Regions from separate parts of the Faunimonas sp. B44 genome, predicted to be linked through region 1. Evidence: predicted binding sites of a transcription regulator. Region 1 holds the regulator's gene; the other holds the start of a gene.
What was found. The regulator HrcA, encoded in region 1, represses chaperone genes, less so after heat shock. The targets are predictions, from matches to a motif close to GTTAGCACTCNCNNNNNGNGAGTGCTAAC.
Positions count from the first base shown of each region.

Region 1 (4,190 bases):
GCTCCTGGCCAGGCCGGGCATAGATCAGGTCGAAGGAGAGGCGCGGGAAGGTGCCGCGCGCGAGCGCGATCGCACGGCGCGCGTCGGCGGCATCGTGCAGCCGCCCGAGCGCCTTCAGCGCCGGATCCCGCAGCGACTGTACGCCGAGCGAGACGCGGTTCACGCCAGCGGCGCGATAGGAGCGGAAGCGCCCGGCCTCGACGCTCGACGGATTGGCCTCGAGCGTGATCTCGGCGTCGGGCGCGACCACCCAGGCGCCGGCCACCGCATCGAGAAGCGCCGCGACGGTCGCCGGCTCCATCAGCGAGGGCGTTCCGCCGCCGAGGAAGACGGAGGTCACGGTGCGGCCGGGCGTGAGCGCAGCGAAGTGGCGGATCTCGCGCGCGAAGGCCGCGGTGAAGCGCATCTGGTCCGGCGGCGCGTGCCTGACATGCGAGTTGAAGTCGCAATAGGGGCACTTCGCCGCGCAGAACGGCCAGTGCAGGTAGACGCCGAAGGCGGTCGCCGCCTCCGGCAGGCGCGCCGGCCCGGTCATCGCGGACCGAGGCATTCTCCGGCGAAGCGCATGAAGGCGCGGGCGCGGTGCGAGAGCGCATGCGTTTCGCCGGGCTTCCAGCCGTGCTTCTCCTCGGCGCTCATCTCGCCGAAGGTGCGGCTCTCGCCGTCGGGAAGGAACATCGGGTCGTAGCCGAAGCCCTGGTGGCCCCGCGGCGGCCAGACGAGCGTGCCCGGCACGATGCCGGGAAAGGTGCGGACCTCGCCGCCGGGAAAGGCGAGCGCGAGCACGCAGACGAACTGGCCGGAGCGACGCTCGGGCGCGGTCGCGCCGGCCGCCTGCAGCTTCTCCTCGACGTTGCGCATGGCGCGCGCGAAATCCTTGTCCTCGCCCGCCCAGCGCGCGGAATAGATGCCGGGCTCGCCGCCCAGCGCATCGACGGCAAGGCCGGAATCGTCGGCGAGCGCGGGCAGTCCCGACGCCTCCGCCGCCGCCCGCGCCTTCAGGATCGCGTTCTCTTCGAAGGTCGTGCCGGTTTCCTCCGGTTCGTCGAGGTCGAGTTCGCCGGCCGCGCGGACCTCGAAGCCGAACGGCGCGAGGAGCTCGCGGATCTCGCGCACCTTGCCGGGATTGTGGCTGGCAACGACGATCGGGCCGGGCTCTAGCCGCATGGCGATCAACCGACCGCCATCTTCTGGAGATCGACCAGGCGCCGGATGCCCTGCTTGGCGAGCTCCATCAGGCGGTGGAGGTCCTCATCGCTGAAGGGCGCGCCCTCGGCGGTCGCCTGCACCTCGACGAGTCCACCCTTGCCGGTCATCACGAAATTCGCGTCCGTGCCGGCCTCGGAATCCTCGGCATAGTCGAGGTCGAGCACGGGCACGCCGCCATGAACCCCGCAGGACACGGCCGCGACGTGATCGACGAGCACGCCGTCGCCGATCATGTTGCGCATGCGCATCCAGGCGAGAGCGTCGTGGAGCGCGACCCAGGCGCCGGTGATCGAGGCGGTGCGCGTGCCGCCGTCGGCCTGGATGACGTCGCAATCGACCGTGATCTGCTTCTCGCCCATGGCCTTGAGATCGACCACCGCCCTCAGCGAGCGGCCGATCAGGCGCTGAATCTCGAGCGTGCGGCCGCCCTGCCTGCCCTGCGCCGCCTCGCGCCGCATCCGCTCGTTGGTGGAGCGCGGCAGCATGCCGTACTCGGCCGTCACCCAGCCGCGGCCGGCGCCGCGCAGCCAGCCCGGAATCTGCTCCGCCACCGTCGCCGTGCAGAGCACGTGCGTGTCGCCGAAGCGGACGAGGCACGAGCCCTCCGCATGGCGGGAGACGCCGCGCTCGAGCGATACGGGCCGGAGCTCGTCCGGCTCCCTCTTGGAAGGTCTCATCGTCACTCCGTGGAACTGGCGACGTGTTAGGACGGTCCCGCGCCGAGGTAAAGCGCTGGACTTGCTGGCGGCGGCAGTGCGATCGATATGAGTGGATCCAGATCTGACGTCCCGATCGCACGGAGGTTGACCGGCAGGAATGTCGTTCTCCGATTCGCTCTACGCTCTCGACGACCGCTCGCGGGAGATCTTCCGGCGGATCGTCGAAACCTATCTCGAGACCGGCACGCCGGTCGGCTCGCGCAACGTCAGCCGGATCCTCGCGGCCGCCCTGTCGCCCGCTTCGGTGCGCAACGTGATGGCCGACCTCGAGGAGCTCGGCCTGATCTACGCCCCGCACACCAGCGCCGGCCGGCTGCCGACCGAGCTGGGGCTCCGCTTCTTCATCGATTCGGTGATGGAGGTGAGCGACCTCGCCGAGGAGGAGCGCCGCCGCATGGACGCGGAGGTGAAGGCGGCCGGGGAAAGCCGCTCCATGGAGGGCCTCCTCACCGAGGCGAGCCAGATGCTCTCCGCGATGTCGCGCGGCGCCGGCGTCGTGCTTGCGGCGAAGACCGAGGGCCGGCTGAAGCACATCGAGTTCCTGCGCATCGAGCGGACCCGCGCCCTTGTGGTGCTCGTCTCGGAGAGCGGGACGGTGGAGAACCGGGTCATCGAAGTGCCGCGCGACCTTCCGACCTCGGCGCTCACGACCGCGAGCAACTATCTCAATGCGCACATCGTCGGCCGGACGCTCGCAGAGGCGCGGGTCGAGCTGGAGCGGCTGAGCGACGAGCGGCGGCGCGAGATCGACGCGCTGACCGACAAGGTGATCGCGGCGGGCTTCGCCACATGGTCGGGCGGCGACGACCGCGCCGGGACGCTGATCGTCCGCGGCGTGTCGAACCTTCTGGAGGACATCACCGCCGCCGAGGACATCGAGCGGCTGCGGCTGCTCTTCAACGACCTCGAGACCAAGACCGACATCATCCAGCTCCTCGGGCTGGCCGAACACGGCGAGGGCGTGCGCATCTTCATCGGCTCGGAGAACAAGCTGTTCTCGCTGTCCGGCTCCTCGCTGGTGGTGGCGCCCTTCCGCGACACGAGCGACCGCGTGGTCGGCGTGCTCGGCGTGATCGGGCCGACGCGGCTCAATTATGCGCGGGTCGTCCCGGCCGTGAACTACACCGCGCAGCTGATGACCCAGCTCCTCGGCCGCTGAACGGCCGCCGCCTTGATTTCGGGCGCTGGAGGCTCGATATCCGGCCCAACTCACGAACAGGGTGACGGATATGAACGACACGGACCAGACCACGACCGAGTCTCGGAACCCCGCTGCCGCATCCGAAACCGGCGCGGATGCCGAAATGCAGGCGAGCGGGGCCGAAACCGGGATTTCCGCCGAGACGGTGGCGAGGCTCGAAGGCGAGAAGGCCGACCTCACCGATCGCCTCGTCCGCGTGGCGGCAGACCTCGACAACTTCCGCAAGCGCTCCGAGCGCGAGATCGGCGACGCGCGCAAATACGCGGTGACGAAGTTCGCCGCCGACATGCTGACGGTTGCCGACAATCTGGCGCGCGCGCTCGAGAACGTGACGGAGGAGGCCAAGGCCGAACCCGCCGTCGCGAGCCTGGTCGAGGGCGTCGAGATGACCGCCCGCGAGATGGAGCGCCTGCTCGGCCGGCACGGCGTCGAGGTGATCGCCGCCATGGGCGAGCGTTTCGATCCGCACAGGCACCAGGCGGTGTTCGAGGTCCCCGATGCGAGCGTGCCGGCGGGCACCGTCGTCCAGGTCATGCAGCCGGGCTACATGATCGGCGACCGCGTGCTGCGGGCGGCGATGGTCGGCGTTTCCAAGGGCGGCCCCAAGGCGACCGCGCCGGCCACCGAGACCGAGACCGCCGAAGGGCGCTGAGGGCGCCCGAAGTTTCACGGGCGAGGCGCTCTTTACTCCCGTCCGTGCCGGCCCGAAGATGGCCCCCTCTCGAGGGGACGGTCATGGCCGCGCACGGGCATTTCCACTGGAACGAGCTGCTGACGCGCGACTTCGAGCGCGCCAAGGCCTTCTACGAGGCCGTGATCGGCTGGCGCTTCGAGGCGATGCCGATGCCGGAGGGTGGCCCGTACTGGGTCGCCTGGCAGGGCGACGTGCCGGTCGCCGGCATGATGGACATTTCCGACCTGCGCTGGTCGGGTGTTCCGGCGAACTGGTTCGCCTACCTCGCCGTCGACGACGTCGACGCGCGGCTCGCGGAGGCGGAGCGGCACGGGGCGACCGTCCACCGCCGGCCGTTCGACGTGCCGGGCGTCGGCCGGATCGCGAT
Region 1 is NZ_JBQYEX010000001.1:22,596-26,785, forward strand. It holds gene hemW (radical SAM family heme chaperone HemW) at 1-535, opposite strand, end outside; gene rdgB (RdgB/HAM1 family non-canonical purine NTP pyrophosphatase) at 532-1,167, opposite strand; gene rph (ribonuclease PH) at 1,173-1,886, opposite strand; gene hrcA (heat-inducible transcriptional repressor HrcA) at 2,026-3,087, shown strand; gene grpE (nucleotide exchange factor GrpE) at 3,158-3,781, shown strand; gene ACUN0C_RS00155 (VOC family protein) at 3,865-4,190, shown strand, end outside.

Region 2 (4,190 bases), on a different contig from region 1:
CGTGACGTTTGCCGCGAATATAGAGATGCAGGTAGCTCAAACGAGTGAACAATCGGTCATATTTGAGGCGCGCCCGACCTTGCCGTCCCCGTTGACGCACCGGTCCGGGAGGGATAGCCGATCGGCGACGGGCGCGGGGGCGGAGCAATCGTGAAGCGGATAGACGGACTGGCGGCGCTCGCGGAGGATTACGAGGCGGTGCTCTGCGACGTCTGGGGCGTCGTCCACAACGGCGTGGAGAGCTTCCCCGGTGCCGTCGACGCCCTGGTCCGGTTCCGGAAGAACCGGGGTCCCGTCGTCCTCGTGACCAACGCGCCGCGCCCGGCGGGTCCGGTCATCGAGCAGATCCGCGAGCTCGGCGTGCCGGATGACGCGTACGACCACATCGTCACCTCCGGCGACGTCACGCGCACCTTCGTGGCGGAGCGGCCGGGAACGAAGGTGTTCCATCTCGGGCATCCGCGCGATCTGCCCTTCTACGAAGGCCTGGATATCGAGCTCGTCGGCGAGGACGAGGCGGAGCTCGTCAGCTGCACCGGCCTTTTCGACGACTACACCGAGACGCCCGAGGACTACCGGGAGATGCTCGGGCGGTTCGTCGCACGCCGCCTGACGATGGTTTGCGCCAATCCCGACATCGTGGTGGAGCGCGGCGACACGCTCATCTATTGCGCCGGCGCGCTTGCCCGCCTCTACGAGGAGTTCGGCGGCACGACGGTGCTCGCCGGCAAGCCGCATCCGCCGATCTATCGATCCGCCCTTCGTGCCGCGGGGCTGCAGGACGGGCAGCGGGTGCTGGCGATCGGCGACGCGCTGCCGACCGACGCGCGCGGCGCGAAGAATGCTGGCCTCGACCTCCTGTTCATCAGCAGCGGCATCCACGAGGCCGATTTCGGCCCCGCCGGCGCGCCGGACCCGGAGCGGATCTCCGCCCATTTCGCGGCGGAGGACCTCGACGCCGTCGGCTTCATGCCGCATCTCGCCTGGCGGAACGGGGGTGCGCGGTGAGGCAGGCGGCGGAAGCCCCGGACGCGGTCGGGAAAGCGGGCGCATGAGGGCCGAGCGCGCAGCGCGGCCGGTCGTCCGCAGCCTCGACACGCTGCCGGAGGACTGGCACGGCGCGGTTGTCGCGATCGGCAATTTCGACGGGGTTCACCGGGGCCATCAGGCCGTGCTGGCGGCCGCGAGGGCAGAGGCGGACAAGGCAGGCGTGCCGGCATTGATCCTGACGTTCGAGCCGCATCCCCGCACCTTCTTCGGCAGGGGCGCGCCGCTCTTCAGGCTCACGCCGCCACCGCTCAAGGCCGCGGTCGCCGCCGCCTTCGGAATGGACGGTTCGCTCGTGCTCGCCTTCGACGAGAGCCTCGCCGCCGTCTCCGCCGAGGATTTCGTTCGCGACATGCTGGTCGACCGCCTGCGCATCAGGCACGCCGCCACCGGCTACGACTTCCACTTCGGCCATCGCCGGCTGGGCACGCCGGCCTTCCTTCAGGAGGCGGGCTCCCGCCACGGCTTCGGCGTCACCGTAGTCGGCGAGTACGACGAAGCGGGCCGGCCGGTCTCCTCGACGCGCATTCGCTCCGCCTTGCGCGAAGGCGCGCTCCGGGAGGCGAACGGGCTCCTCGGCTGGCGATGGTCGGCCGCGGGCGAAATCGTCCACGGCGACAAAAGGGGCCGCAATCTCGGCTATCCGACCGCGAACATGGCGCTCGACCCGTCGGTGGAGCTCGCCCACGGCATCTATGCGGTGCGGCTGACCCGAATGGACGGCAGCGTTCGCGAAGGCGTGGCGAGCTTCGGGCGGCGGCCGACCTTCGACAACGGCCGTGCGCTGTTCGAAACCTTCCTGTTCGATTTTTCGGGGGACCTCTACGGCGAGACCGTGCTCGTCACCCTCATCGACCGAATCCGGCCGGAACTGCAGTTCGAAAGCGTGGAAGCGCTCGTCGCCCGGATTGACCAGGATTCCATCGACGCCCGTGCCATGCTTGCGACGGAGCCCGATCGCGACATCGACGCAAAGGTGCGGGCGGCCTGGGCGGCCGCGGAATAGGTAGCCCCGGTCCGCTTCCCATACCCCTGCGGCTCTTCCACCCGTTGACAAGTCCGGGCGCCGCATCTATCTCCACGCCGCATTAGCACTCGCTACGGCTGAGTGCTACCAGCTCCATTCAGAGGGGCGCGCAAAGCGCCGAAGGGACGAGAGGGACATCATGAGATTCCGCCCGCTTCATGACCGTGTTGTCGTGCGCCGCGTCGAGTCCGAAGAGCGGACCAAAGGCGGCATCATCATTCCGGACACCGCCAAGGAGAAGCCGCAGGAAGGCGAGATCGTCGCCGTCGGCCCCGGCGCCCGCGACGAGAGCGGCCAGATCCAGCCGCTCGACGTGAAGCCCGGCGACCGCGTGCTCTTCGGCAAGTGGTCCGGCACCGAGGTCAAGGTCGACGGTGAAGAGCTCCTCATCATGAAGGAGTCCGACATCATGGGTGTGATCGAGCAGGGCGCCTCCGCCCGCGCCGCCGCCTGATTCCCCGTTCAGACACAGAGGTAGACGACAATGGCTGCGAAAGACGTACGTTTTTCGGCTGACGCCCGCGAGAAGATGCTCCGCGGCGTCGATATCCTCGCCAATGCGGTGAAGGTGACGCTCGGCCCCAAGGGCCGCAACGTCGTGATCGACAAGTCCTTCGGTGCGCCGCGCATCACCAAGGACGGCGTGACGGTCGCCAAGGAGATCGAACTCGAGGACAAGTTCGAGAACATGGGCGCTCAGATGGTCCGCGAGGTCGCCTCGAAGACCAACGACATCGCCGGCGACGGCACCACGACGGCGACCGTTCTCGCCCAGGCGATCGTGAAGGAAGGCGCCAAGTACGTCGCCGCCGGCATGAACCCGATGGATCTGAAGCGCGGCATCGACCAGGCCACGACCGCCGTGGTCAAGAACCTCGAGAGCCAGTCCAAGAAGATCAACACCTCCGCCGAAGTCGCGCAGGTCGGCACGATCTCCGCCAACGGCGACAAGACCGTCGGCGCGATGATTGCCGAGGCCATGCAGAGGGTCGGCAACGAGGGCGTCATCACGGTCGAAGAAGCGAAGTCCATGGAGACCGAGCTCGAGGTCGTCGAGGGCATGCAGTTCGACCGCGGCTACATCTCCCCCTACTTCATCACCAACGCCGAGAAGATGATCGCCGATCTGGAGGACCCCTACATCCTCCTGTTCGAGAAGAAGCTCTCCAATCTGCAGGCCATGCTCCCGGTCCTCGAAGCCGTGGTGCAGTCGTCGCGTCCGCTCCTCATCATCGCCGAGGACGTCGAGGGCGAGGCGCTTGCGACGCTGGTGGTCAACAAGCTCCGCGGCGGCCTGAAGGTCGCGGCCGTCAAGGCGCCGGGCTTCGGTGACCGCCGCAAGGCCATGCTGCAGGACATCGCCACGCTGACCGGCGGCCAGGTGATTTCCGAGGATCTCGGCATCAAGCTCGAGAACGTCGCGCTCGACATGCTGGGCCGCGCCAAGAAGGTGTCGATCTCCAAGGAGGAGACGACGATCGTCGACGGCGCCGGCGAGAAGTCCGAGATCGAAGGCCGCGTTGCCCAGATCAAGGCGCAGATCGAGGACACCACCTCCGACTACGATCGCGAGAAGCTGCAGGAGCGGCTGGCGAAGCTCGCCGGCGGCGTCGCGGTCATCCGCGTCGGCGGCGCGACCGAGATCGAGGTGAAGGAGAAGAAGGACCGCGTCGACGACGCCCTCAACGCGACCCGTGCGGCCGTCGAGGAAGGCATCGTCCCGGGCGGCGGCGTGGCGCTGCTGCGCGCCAAGCGCGCCATCAGGGAGCTCACCTCCGACAACCCCGACGTCCAGGCCGGCATCAAGATCGTCCTGAAGGCGCTCGAGTCCCCGATCCGCCAGATCGCGCAGAACTCCGGCGTCGACGGCTCGATCGTGGTTGGCAAGGTGATGGACAGCACGTCCGACACCTTCGGCTTCGACGCCCAGTCGGAAGAGTATGTCGACATGATCGAGGCCGGCATCATCGACCCGACCAAGGTGGTCCGGACGGCGCTTCAGGACGCGGCTTCGGTCGCCGGCCTGCTCGTCACCACCGAGGCGATGGTGGCCGAGATGCCGAAGAAGGAGTCCGCGGCTCCGGCGATGCCGGGCGGCGGCATGGGCGGCATGGAC
Region 2 is NZ_JBQYEX010000003.1:372,352-376,541, forward strand. It holds gene ACUN0C_RS07905 (TIGR01459 family HAD-type hydrolase) at 151-1,008, shown strand; gene ACUN0C_RS07910 (bifunctional riboflavin kinase/FAD synthetase) at 1,052-2,053, shown strand; gene groES (co-chaperone GroES) at 2,214-2,528, shown strand; gene groL (chaperonin GroEL) at 2,559-4,190, shown strand, end outside.
Region 2: groES (co-chaperone GroES) is a predicted target of HrcA. The motif match lies at 2,135-2,163, and genes of this name have one in related genera.